2 regions of the Mesorhizobium sp. NPDC059054 genome follow, and region 1 is predicted to be linked to the other one. Evidence: predicted binding sites of a transcription regulator. Region 1 holds the regulator's gene; the other holds the start of a gene.
The links. Region 1 encodes PhoB, which activates phosphate uptake and scavenging genes when phosphate is short. Its sites were predicted from a motif close to TGTCATNNANCTGTCAT; they were not measured.
Positions count from the first base shown of each region.

Region 2: a site for PhoB is predicted at 1,871-1,887, ahead of ACFWXH_RS24755 (acetoacetate decarboxylase). Genes of this name have one in related genera too.

Region 1 covers NZ_JBHYHV010000004.1:73,113-77,884, reverse strand. Annotated here, with positions in the region: gene pstA (phosphate ABC transporter permease PstA) at 1-121, shown strand, start outside; gene pstB (phosphate ABC transporter ATP-binding protein PstB) at 136-960, shown strand; gene phoU (phosphate signaling complex protein PhoU) at 999-1,706, shown strand; gene phoB (phosphate regulon transcriptional regulator PhoB) at 1,726-2,415, shown strand; gene ACFWXH_RS17575 (ROK family protein) at 2,487-3,722, opposite strand; gene xylF (D-xylose ABC transporter substrate-binding protein) at 4,067-4,772, shown strand, end outside.
Region 2 covers NZ_JBHYHV010000006.1:193,175-197,946, forward strand. Annotated here, with positions in the region: gene ACFWXH_RS24745 (MerR family transcriptional regulator) at 1-903, shown strand, start outside; gene ACFWXH_RS24750 (3-hydroxybutyrate dehydrogenase) at 960-1,748, opposite strand; gene ACFWXH_RS24755 (acetoacetate decarboxylase) at 1,951-2,700, shown strand; gene ACFWXH_RS24760 (patatin-like phospholipase family protein) at 2,730-3,890, shown strand; gene ACFWXH_RS24765 (transporter) at 4,017-4,772, opposite strand, start outside.

The sequences.
Region 1 (4,772 bases):
CGAAGCCGAACGCGCGTTCGTGGAACGCATGTCCGGCGCAATCATCATCCTTCTGGTCTTTCTGATGGCCATGAACATCACAGCGATCGTGCTCAGGCGCCGCTTCGAACGGCGCTGGTAGAAAGGGAGCCTGATATGAATATCATGACGGAAAAGACCCTCGAACAGGCAGTGAGCAGCCAGATGAGCGCCCAGACGAACGAAGTCATCAAGATGCGCGGCGACAAGGTGACCGTGCACTACGGCGAGAAACAGGCGCTGTTCGACGTCAATCTCGACATTCGCCAGAACCAGGTGACGGCGCTGATCGGCCCCTCCGGCTGCGGAAAATCGACCTTTCTGCGCTGCCTCAACCGCATGAACGATACGATTGATTCCGCCAAGGTCGGCGGCCAGATCACGTTGGACAGCGAGGACATCTACGATCCGAAGATCGACGTGGTGGAGTTGCGCGCCCGCGTCGGCATGGTGTTCCAGAAACCCAACCCGTTCCCCAAATCGATCTACGAGAACGTCGCCTACGGTCCGCGTATCCATGGCCTGGCCAGGAACAAGGCCGACATGGATCGCATCGTAGAGTCCAGCCTGCAGAAGGCCGCGATCTGGAATGAAGTGAAGGACCGCCTCGGCGAGCCGGGCACCGGCCTTTCGGGTGGCCAGCAGCAGCGCCTATGCATTGCACGCGCGATCGCGGTGTCGCCCGAAGTCATTCTGATGGACGAGCCATGCTCGGCACTCGATCCGATCGCCACTGCCAAGGTCGAGGAACTGATCGACGAACTGCGGCAGAACTATACGATCGTCATCGTGACCCATTCGATGCAGCAGGCCGCCCGCGTTTCGCAGCGCACGGCGATGTTCCATCTCGGCTACCTGGTCGAGGAAGGTGCCACCGACAAGATGTTCACCAATCCCGACGACAAGCGCACGCAAGACTACATCACCGGCCGCTTCGGCTGAGTGAGCGACGGCTGCCGAGGAAAAGCGAGGACACAATTATGGGCGAACATACCGTCGCTTCGTTCGACGAAGAGCTCGGACAGGTCAGCAGGCTCATCAGCGACATGGGGGAGCTTGCTTCTTCGATGGTCGCGAGCTCGACCAAGGCGCTGCTCAAGTCCGATAACGGACTTGCCCAACGCGTCGTTTCCGACGACGCGATCATGGATGCGCGCCAGCGCGAGCTGGATAACCGGGCTATCACGCTGATTGCCAAGCGCCAGCCAATGGCGCAGGACCTGCGCGCCGTGGTTGGTGCCATCCGCATGGCCGGAGACCTGGAACGCATCGGCGATCTGGCCAAGAACATCGCCAAACGTGTCGGAGCGGTTGGGCAAGGCGCCACACCGCGCGATCTCTCACATTCGATCGATTCCATGGCGCAACTGGTGCTCGGCCAGGTCGATGGCGTCGTCGAAAAGTATGCGGCAGGGGATGCAGAGGGGCTCGCCCAGCTTAGGGCCGACGATGAGCGCGTCGATGTGAAATATACGTCCGTCTTCCGCGAGCTTCTCACCTATATGATGGAGGACCCGCGCAACATCACGGCCTGTACGCATCTTCTGTTCTGCGCCAAAAACCTCGAACGCATCGGCGACCATGTCACCAACATCGCCGAAAACGCCTTCTACGTGCTGACGGGCGAACAATTGCCGCCCAATCGGCCGAAGCTCGACGAGACGGCTGCTGCCGTTCCGGCGGCCTGATCAGGGAACGGACGGCAAGATGATCGCGCCGCGCGTCATGGTGGTAGAGGATGAGGAGCCGTTGGGCGTCCTTCTCCGTTACAATCTGGAATCCGAGGGCTACCAGGTCGAAGTGGTCGCCAGGGGTGACGAAGCCGAGATCAGGCTTCAGGAGAACGTCCCGGACCTGCTGGTGCTCGACTGGATGGTGCCGGCGGTATCTGGCATCGAACTGTGCCGGCGGCTCAGGATGCGGCCGGAGACCGAGCGTCTGCCGGTCATCATGCTGACGGCGCGCGGTGAGGAAAGCGACCGTGTGCGCGGTCTTTCCACCGGCGCGGACGACTACCTGGTCAAACCATTCTCGATGCCGGAGTTCATGGCTCGGGTGAAGGCGCTGCTGCGCCGCGCCAAGCCTGAAGTGTTGTCTTCCGTGCTCAAGGTCGGCGATATCGTGCTCGACCGCGAGTCGCACCGGGTCTACCGCAAGAAGAGCGAGATCCGGCTTGGGCCGACGGAGTTCCGGCTGCTGGAATTCATGATGCGCCACCCCGGTCGGGTCTTCTCGCGCAGCCAGTTGCTCGACAATGTCTGGGGCGAGACGATCTATATCGATGAACGCACCGTGGACGTGCATGTCGGCCGCCTGCGCAAGGCGGTCAACAACGGCCGTATGCCGGACGTTATCCGCACGATCCGTGGCTCGGGTTACGCCATCCGCGAGGATTGATAGAGCATGATCCCGAAAAGTGGGAACCGGTTTTCGGAAAAGATCATGCTCCAACAAAGACGGAGCGGCGCTCAGCTCTCCTGAAGCGCCAATGCCGCCGGACTGCCCAGCGCGAAGATCTCCTGATCGATGAAGGTCAGCGCGCGCATGGCGCAGCCTTCACGGATCAGGATCTGTTCCTTGGGTTCGGTTGCGAAGACGATCGAATCGGAATGCTGGCCGCCAGCAGTCTCGGCAATAGCGCGCCGCAATGCGGGTTCAATCAGGTCGAAGGCAGTCGCGCCGATCCCGACGAAAGTCACCGGCGCAGGGTCGATGACGGAAAAAAGCGAACCGAGACTGTAACCAAGGGCCGATCCGGCCTGCTCATAGGCATCTCGTTCCGGACCGGCGCCGGCGCGAGCCTTTTCCGCCAAGGACAGCATCTCGTCATCCGGAATGTCGGCGGCTGGTTCGGTGTTTTCATCGAGGCCGTGGGCATTGCGCCAGATTGCGTAATTGCCGGCATAGGCTTCGACACAACCGTGACGACCGCAACGGCACAACGCGCCTTTCGGCTGGTGGATCATGTGTCCGAATTCACCGCCGGACGATTGGGTGCCGATGAACAGTTCGCCATTGAGCACGATACCCATGCCGATGCCGTGCGAGAGCAGAACGGCAATGAAGTCGTCACGGTAACGGTCCGTGCCGCGCCAGCGCAGGGCGACCGCCATCATGTTGCAGTCATTCTCGACGATGACGGGAATGCTGAAGGCTTTTTCCAGGATGTCGGCGAAAGGGATATCGCCATGCGGTGTGATCGGCGTCCAGAGCATGGTGCGCGCATGCGAGTCGGCTGTGCCCTGAACGGCGAAGGCGATGCGCAGCACCCGATGTTCGGTCAGGCTCTTGTCGTCAAGTCGCCGCCTGACCATTTCGACGCATTTGATGATCAACGCTTCCCGCGGCAGCGACAGCGTATCCAGACGACAGGTTTCCTCGGCGAGGACCTTGCCGGCATAGTCGATGACCGCGGCCGTCAAAAGGTTAAGCGACAGAACAACCGTCAGGACAGCCGCCGCGCTCGGCTCGAGCTGCAATCCCACCTGGGGGCGGCCACGTTTCGATGCCGTCGGTTCGCTGCGACCCTCGCGCAGAATGCCTTCGGCGATGAGATCGGACGAAATTGCGGAAATGGTAGAATGGCTGAGGCCGGTGATGGCGGTGATTTCGGTGCGGGAAGGTTGACCGGAACGACGCACCGCGGCAAGCACCATTGCGCGGTTTCTGCGGCGCAAATCGTCGTGACGAATCCCGACAGTCATGTCCTTGCCGTTCCTCCCCCCGTCCGGCTGCGCGAGCGCCGAAGTCGTTGCGCCCGGTCCGTCATGGGTATTCTGAAAGCGCATCCTTCGTGCATAGGTCGACGCGAGAACGAATGCAAAACCCTGTTTCGTTTTCCTTGTTACGACAGCGCGCTCCTCCACAGATAGTGGCAGAACATACCGCTTCAGTCACTATTATTTCGTGCTTCGAAAAAAATAATGCGGGCACCTCGAAATCCGTTGACAGAAAGCCGTAGCTGCGCGATTATTTTTTCGAAGCTCGAAAAAAAGCTTCTCCAATGGCCAACGCATACAAGCGCGCCCTTGGGCGCGGGGAGGAAAACATGAGGAAATTCACGGCCGCCATTCTGGCGGGTGCCGCGATGACACTTGCGCTTTCGGCTGTCGCCGAAGCGAAGGACAAGGTGATCGGCGTGTCCTGGTCCAACTTCCAGGAGGAGCGCTGGAAGACCGACGAAGCCGCCATGAAGAAAGCGATCGAAGCGGCGGGCGACAAGTACATTTCCGCCGATGCGCAATCGAATCCCGGCAAACAGCTCACCGACGTTGAAAGCCTGATCTCGCAAGGCGCCAATGCGCTCGTCATCCTTGCGCAGGACACTTCAGCCATTGGTCCGGCTGTGCAGAAGGCCGTGGACGAAGGCATCCCGGTCATCGCCTATGACCGCCTCATCGAAAACAAGGACGTCTTCTACCTGACCTTCGACAACAAGGAGGTTGGCCGCCTGCAGGCGAAGGGTGTGTTCGACGCGAAGCCGGAAGGCAACTATGTCTTCATCAAGGGCTCCAGCACCGACCCGAACGCCGATTTCCTGTTTTCGGGCGCGATGGAAGTGCTGAAGGCGGCGATCGATGCCGGCAAGATCAAGAATGTCGGCGAGGCCTATACGGACGGCTGGCTGCCGGCGAATGCCCAGAAGAACATGGAGCAGTTCCTGACCGCCAACGACAACAAGGTCGATGCCGTGGTGGCCGCCAATGACGGCACTGCCGGTGGCGCCATTGCGGCTCTGGCCGCACAGGGGCTTG
Region 2 (4,772 bases), on a different contig from region 1:
TCGCGGCTAAGTGGTATCTCGGTGCGGCGGATCCGTTTCTATTCGGATAAAGGTTTACTGCCGCCGACAACCCGGACCTTCAGCAATTACCGGGTCTACTCCGATGCTGACGTCGCCCGTCTCGACTTGATCCGGGCTTTGCGCGAGGCAGGCATAAGCCTCGCCGCCATCCGCAAGATCCTGTCCCGACGTCTTTCGCTGAAAGAGGTCCTGGCAATGCGGCTAGAAACATTGGAGGCCGAAATCACCTCTCGCCGCCGGATCGCCACCGTGTTGCGCACCACGCTCAAGATCGACCAGCCGACCGAAACCGACTTGAGGAGACTTTGGACAATGACAATTCTGTCCCAGACGCAAATGCGAACCGAGATGGAGCGCTTCTACGACAAAGTAGCCGTGCACGCCGACATGAGCGAAGACTGGAAACGCCAGATGATCGACGCCTCCATGCCGGAATTGCCGGACCACCCGACAGCGCTCCAGATCGACGCCTGGAACGAGATCACCGCCATGATCACCGACGGGAGCTTCCTCGCGGAAATGCAAGCCGACACAACCACGATGTGGAACGGTGAATTCGACCCGGAAGCCTACGCGGATGCAGCGCATTCGATCCTGGCCAAGGTCAGGGCCGCGATCGATGAAGGCCAGGATCCGGTCTCTCCTACCGGTGCGGCCATCGCCCGTGAATGGCTGGAAAAATCAGCGAAGGCGATGCGCCGAAAGCCTGATCGCGCATTCCTTGACTGGCATCTGGGCCAATACCGCAAGCACCATGCTCGTTCAGCACGCTACCAGGAACTGCTTGCCGTTCTACGCGGCGAGGAGCCGAACCAGAAACCCGGTAACGAGTGGCAATGGATCAATGAGGCCATAATGCCGTTGCTCACGGACCGGGGTTGATCGGAATCCGCCGGCACAAGCGCACAGCCTGTGCCGGCGGATGGTTCAAGTTACGGCTATTGCGCCGTCCAGCCGCCGTCGACCGGCAGCGTCGTGCCAGTGATCTGCCTGGCGGCGTCCGAGCAGAGGAACACCGAAAGCGCCGCGATCTCTTCCACCGTCACGAATTCCTTGGTCGGCTGCGCTGCCAGCAGAACGTCATGCTTGACCTGCTCTTCGGTCATGTTGCGCGCCTTCATCGTGTCGGGGATCTGCTTCTCGACCAGCGGCGTCCACACATAGCCCGGCGCGATCGCGTTGACGGTCACGCCGTCCTGCGCGGCTTCGAGCGCCACCGTCTTGGTAAGGCCAGCTATGCCATGCTTGGCCGAGACATAGGCCGATTTGAAGGGCGACGCGACCAGCGCGTGCGCGGAAGCGGTGTTGATGATCCGACCCCACTTGCGCGCCTTCATACCCGGCAGTGCTGCCTTGATCGCGTAGAACGCTGCCAGCAGGTTGATGCGGATGATCGCCTCCCACTTGTCGTCGGGGAATTCCTCGATCGGCGCGACATACTGGATACCGGCATTGTTGACCAAAATATCGAGGCTTCCAAAGGCTTTCTCGGCCTCCTGCACCATGGCGGTGACTTCTTCACCCTTCAGCATATTGGCGCCGGAATAGCGGCACTGGACGCCGAAATCCGCTTCGATCGCCACACGCTCCTTCTCGATTTCAGCAGGGTCTCCAAGTCCGTTGATGGTGACATTGGCGCCTTCGGCAGCAAAGGCTCGGGCAATGGCAAGGCCAATGCCGCTGGTAGAGCCGGTGACGAGCGCATTCTTTGAAGTCAGGGAACCCATGGTGATCTCTCGGCTGGCAGTTGGAGTGACATTCTAACTAGGTGCATTGCAGCAAGTTTCCATCACAAACATGTGTCGATTTCATTCTGGAACCGACAAACGACTGGAATCGTTCATCGACCCGACACAAACCCGTCATGCTGCCATGCAACATGACATGCGTTGTTTCTGATGTGACATCCGTCAATCCCGAGGTGACAACTTGGAAATCGCCGACGTCGTGAAGCGCGCCTACGCCATGCCGCTGACCAACCCCTCCTTCCCGCCCGGGCCTTATCGTTTCTTCGACCGCGAATATGTCATCATCACCTACCGCACCACGCGCGAGGCGCTGGAAGCGGTGGTGCCGGCGCCGCTGGAAATCGATGGCGAGCCGCTGGTGAAATACGAATTCATCCGCATGCCGGACTCGACCGGCTTCGGCGACTACACCGAAAGCGGCCAGGTCATCCCCGTGCGCTTCAACGGCGAACGTGGCGTCTATGTCCATTCCATGTATCTGGATGACGACGCTCCAATCGCCGGAGGGCGCGAATTATGGGGCTTTCCCAAGAAGCTGGCCAATCCCAAAATCGTCAACGAAGGCGAAGTTGTCGTCGGCACGTTGCACTATGGTTCGGTGCTCTGCGCCACTGGCACGATGGGCTACAAGCACCGCGAAGCCGACCGCGAACAGGTGATGGCCGCGCTGACCGCACCCAACTTCCTCATCAAGATCATTCCGCATGTCGACGGCACGCCGCGCATCTGCGAGCTCGTGCGTTATCACCTCACCGACATCACACTTAAGGAAGCCTGGACCGCTCCCGCCGCGCTTGACCTGCGCCCGCATGTCATGGCCGACGTGGCTCGCCTTCCGGTGCTCGAAGTCGTTTCGGCTTTGCATTTCACCGCCGACCTCACCCTCGGCCTCGGCGAAGTCGTCCACGACTATCTCGCCGGCGCACGCTGACCTTTCTTAATCATGTGCCGGAGTTGACCGTGCTGGACCGCAACAGAACGAAGGCGAACATCGCCACCATCCAGGAGATCGCATCGCAATACGACCGCGTCGCGCTCGTACTTCAGGGCGGCGGTGCGCTCGGCGCCTACCAGGCCGGCGTCTATCAGGCCCTGTCCGATGCCGGTTGTGAACCCACCTGGCTTTCCGGGGTTTCGATTGGCGCCATCAACGCTTCGATCATCGCCGGCAATGAACCGAGCCGCCGCCTGCAAAGGCTGGAACAGTTCTGGCAGACGATTTCCGGTCGCAAGATCTGGGCCTATACGCCGGAAGGCGACATCTATCGCGACATCCGCAACCGCACCAGTTCGTGGATGACGATGACGATGGGACAGCCTGGCTTCTTCAAGCCGCGCTTCCCCAACCCATGGTTGGAGCAGGTGGGTGCGGAAGGCGCGACCAGCTTCTACGACACGGCGGAATTGAAAGACACGCTCGAGCAGGTGATCGATTTCGACGTGCTCAACGATGGCCGCAAACGCCTCAGTGTCGGCGCCGTCAACGTGCGCACCGGCAATTTCGTCTATTTCGACACCGACAAGGTCCGTATCGGACCGGAACACATCATGGCTTCCGGCGCCCTGCCCCCGGCTTTTCCGGCCATCCGCATCGAAGGCGAGTATTATTGGGACGGCGGCATCGTCTCCAACACGCCGCTGCAATATCTGCTCGACCAGGAAGAGGACCGCAGCTCGCTGGTTTTCCAGGTCGACCTGTTCAGCGCCCGGGGTGTGCTGCCTCGCGGCATGGCCGACGTGCTGTCGCGCCACAAGGACATCATGTATTCGAGCCGTACGCGCCAGAACACGGACAACTTCAAACGCATCCATGATCTGAAGATGCAGCTCCTGGATGCCCTCAAACGCGTGCCTTCAGAGATGCGCTCGCCCGAGGAAGAGCGGCTGATTGCCGACTATTCCGATGCCGGCGTGGTCAACATCATCCACCTCATCTACCAGCACAAGGGCTATGAGGGGCACGCCAAGGATTATGAATTCTCCGGCACCTCGATGCGCGAACATTGGGACACAGGGCTCGAAGATACACAGCGCACGCTGCGGCACCATCAGTGGTTGACCCCGCCGACGAATACGGAGGGCGTGGCCATCCACGACCTGCATCGCGAAGACCCGACCTGACCCAAAGCAATCCTGAGACCAGAGCAATTCCAGGAAAAGTGTGTAACGGTTTTCCGTCCGGAATTGCGTAAGAACAAAGAGTTACAGCGTTTCCGCGTTTTCGTGAAAAACGGAAACGCTCCAGGTTCAGAAACGCACACTGATGCCGGCGCGGCGCAGCAGCCAATAAAACAGCGCTGTCGCGCCAACACCCAGCGCGACCGCCCACCAGAAACCGCCATCGCCGTGTGTGAACGGCAAGCCGCCGGTATTCATGCCGAAGACACCCACCACGAGCGTACCGGGCAGGAGCAGCGCGCTCATCACAGCCATGGCTTTCAGGCTGCGGTTGGATTCGTCGGCGAGTTCAGCTGCCATTTCCTCCTGCAGCAGCCTGGCGCGATCGTTGATCATAACGATCTCGCGGTCGAGCCGCTCGAGCCGTGTCGACAGGCGCTGCAACACCGTATGAGCGACCGTGGAAAGCTGCCATTCTTCGCGGTCCTCGTCTTCGAACAGTGCGACCATGCCGGAAACCGGCCTGTGCAACGAAACCGCCAACCGGCGCACTTCCTTGAGCCGCCGCCGCTCGTCGCTCAACCTCTCCGTGACCAGATTGTCTTCCACTTCATCGAGCTGTCGCGCTGCTTCCGCGAGCCTGAGGCCGGTATTCTTGCAGAAGGCGCCGACGATTGCCTCGAACAGATCAAAGGCCGTGGGCAACCTCAACCCATCGCCTAGCGCTCGGCGCAGTTGGTCGACCCCCTCCAGCGAATGCCGACGCCCGGTCACCAGCAGGCGTTCGGTAACCGCGAAATGCAACCGTCCGATCGTGCTCGAACGCCGCTCGATATCCTTGTGCATGTCGGCCGACACGCCATGCACCACTCCATCTTCATGGCC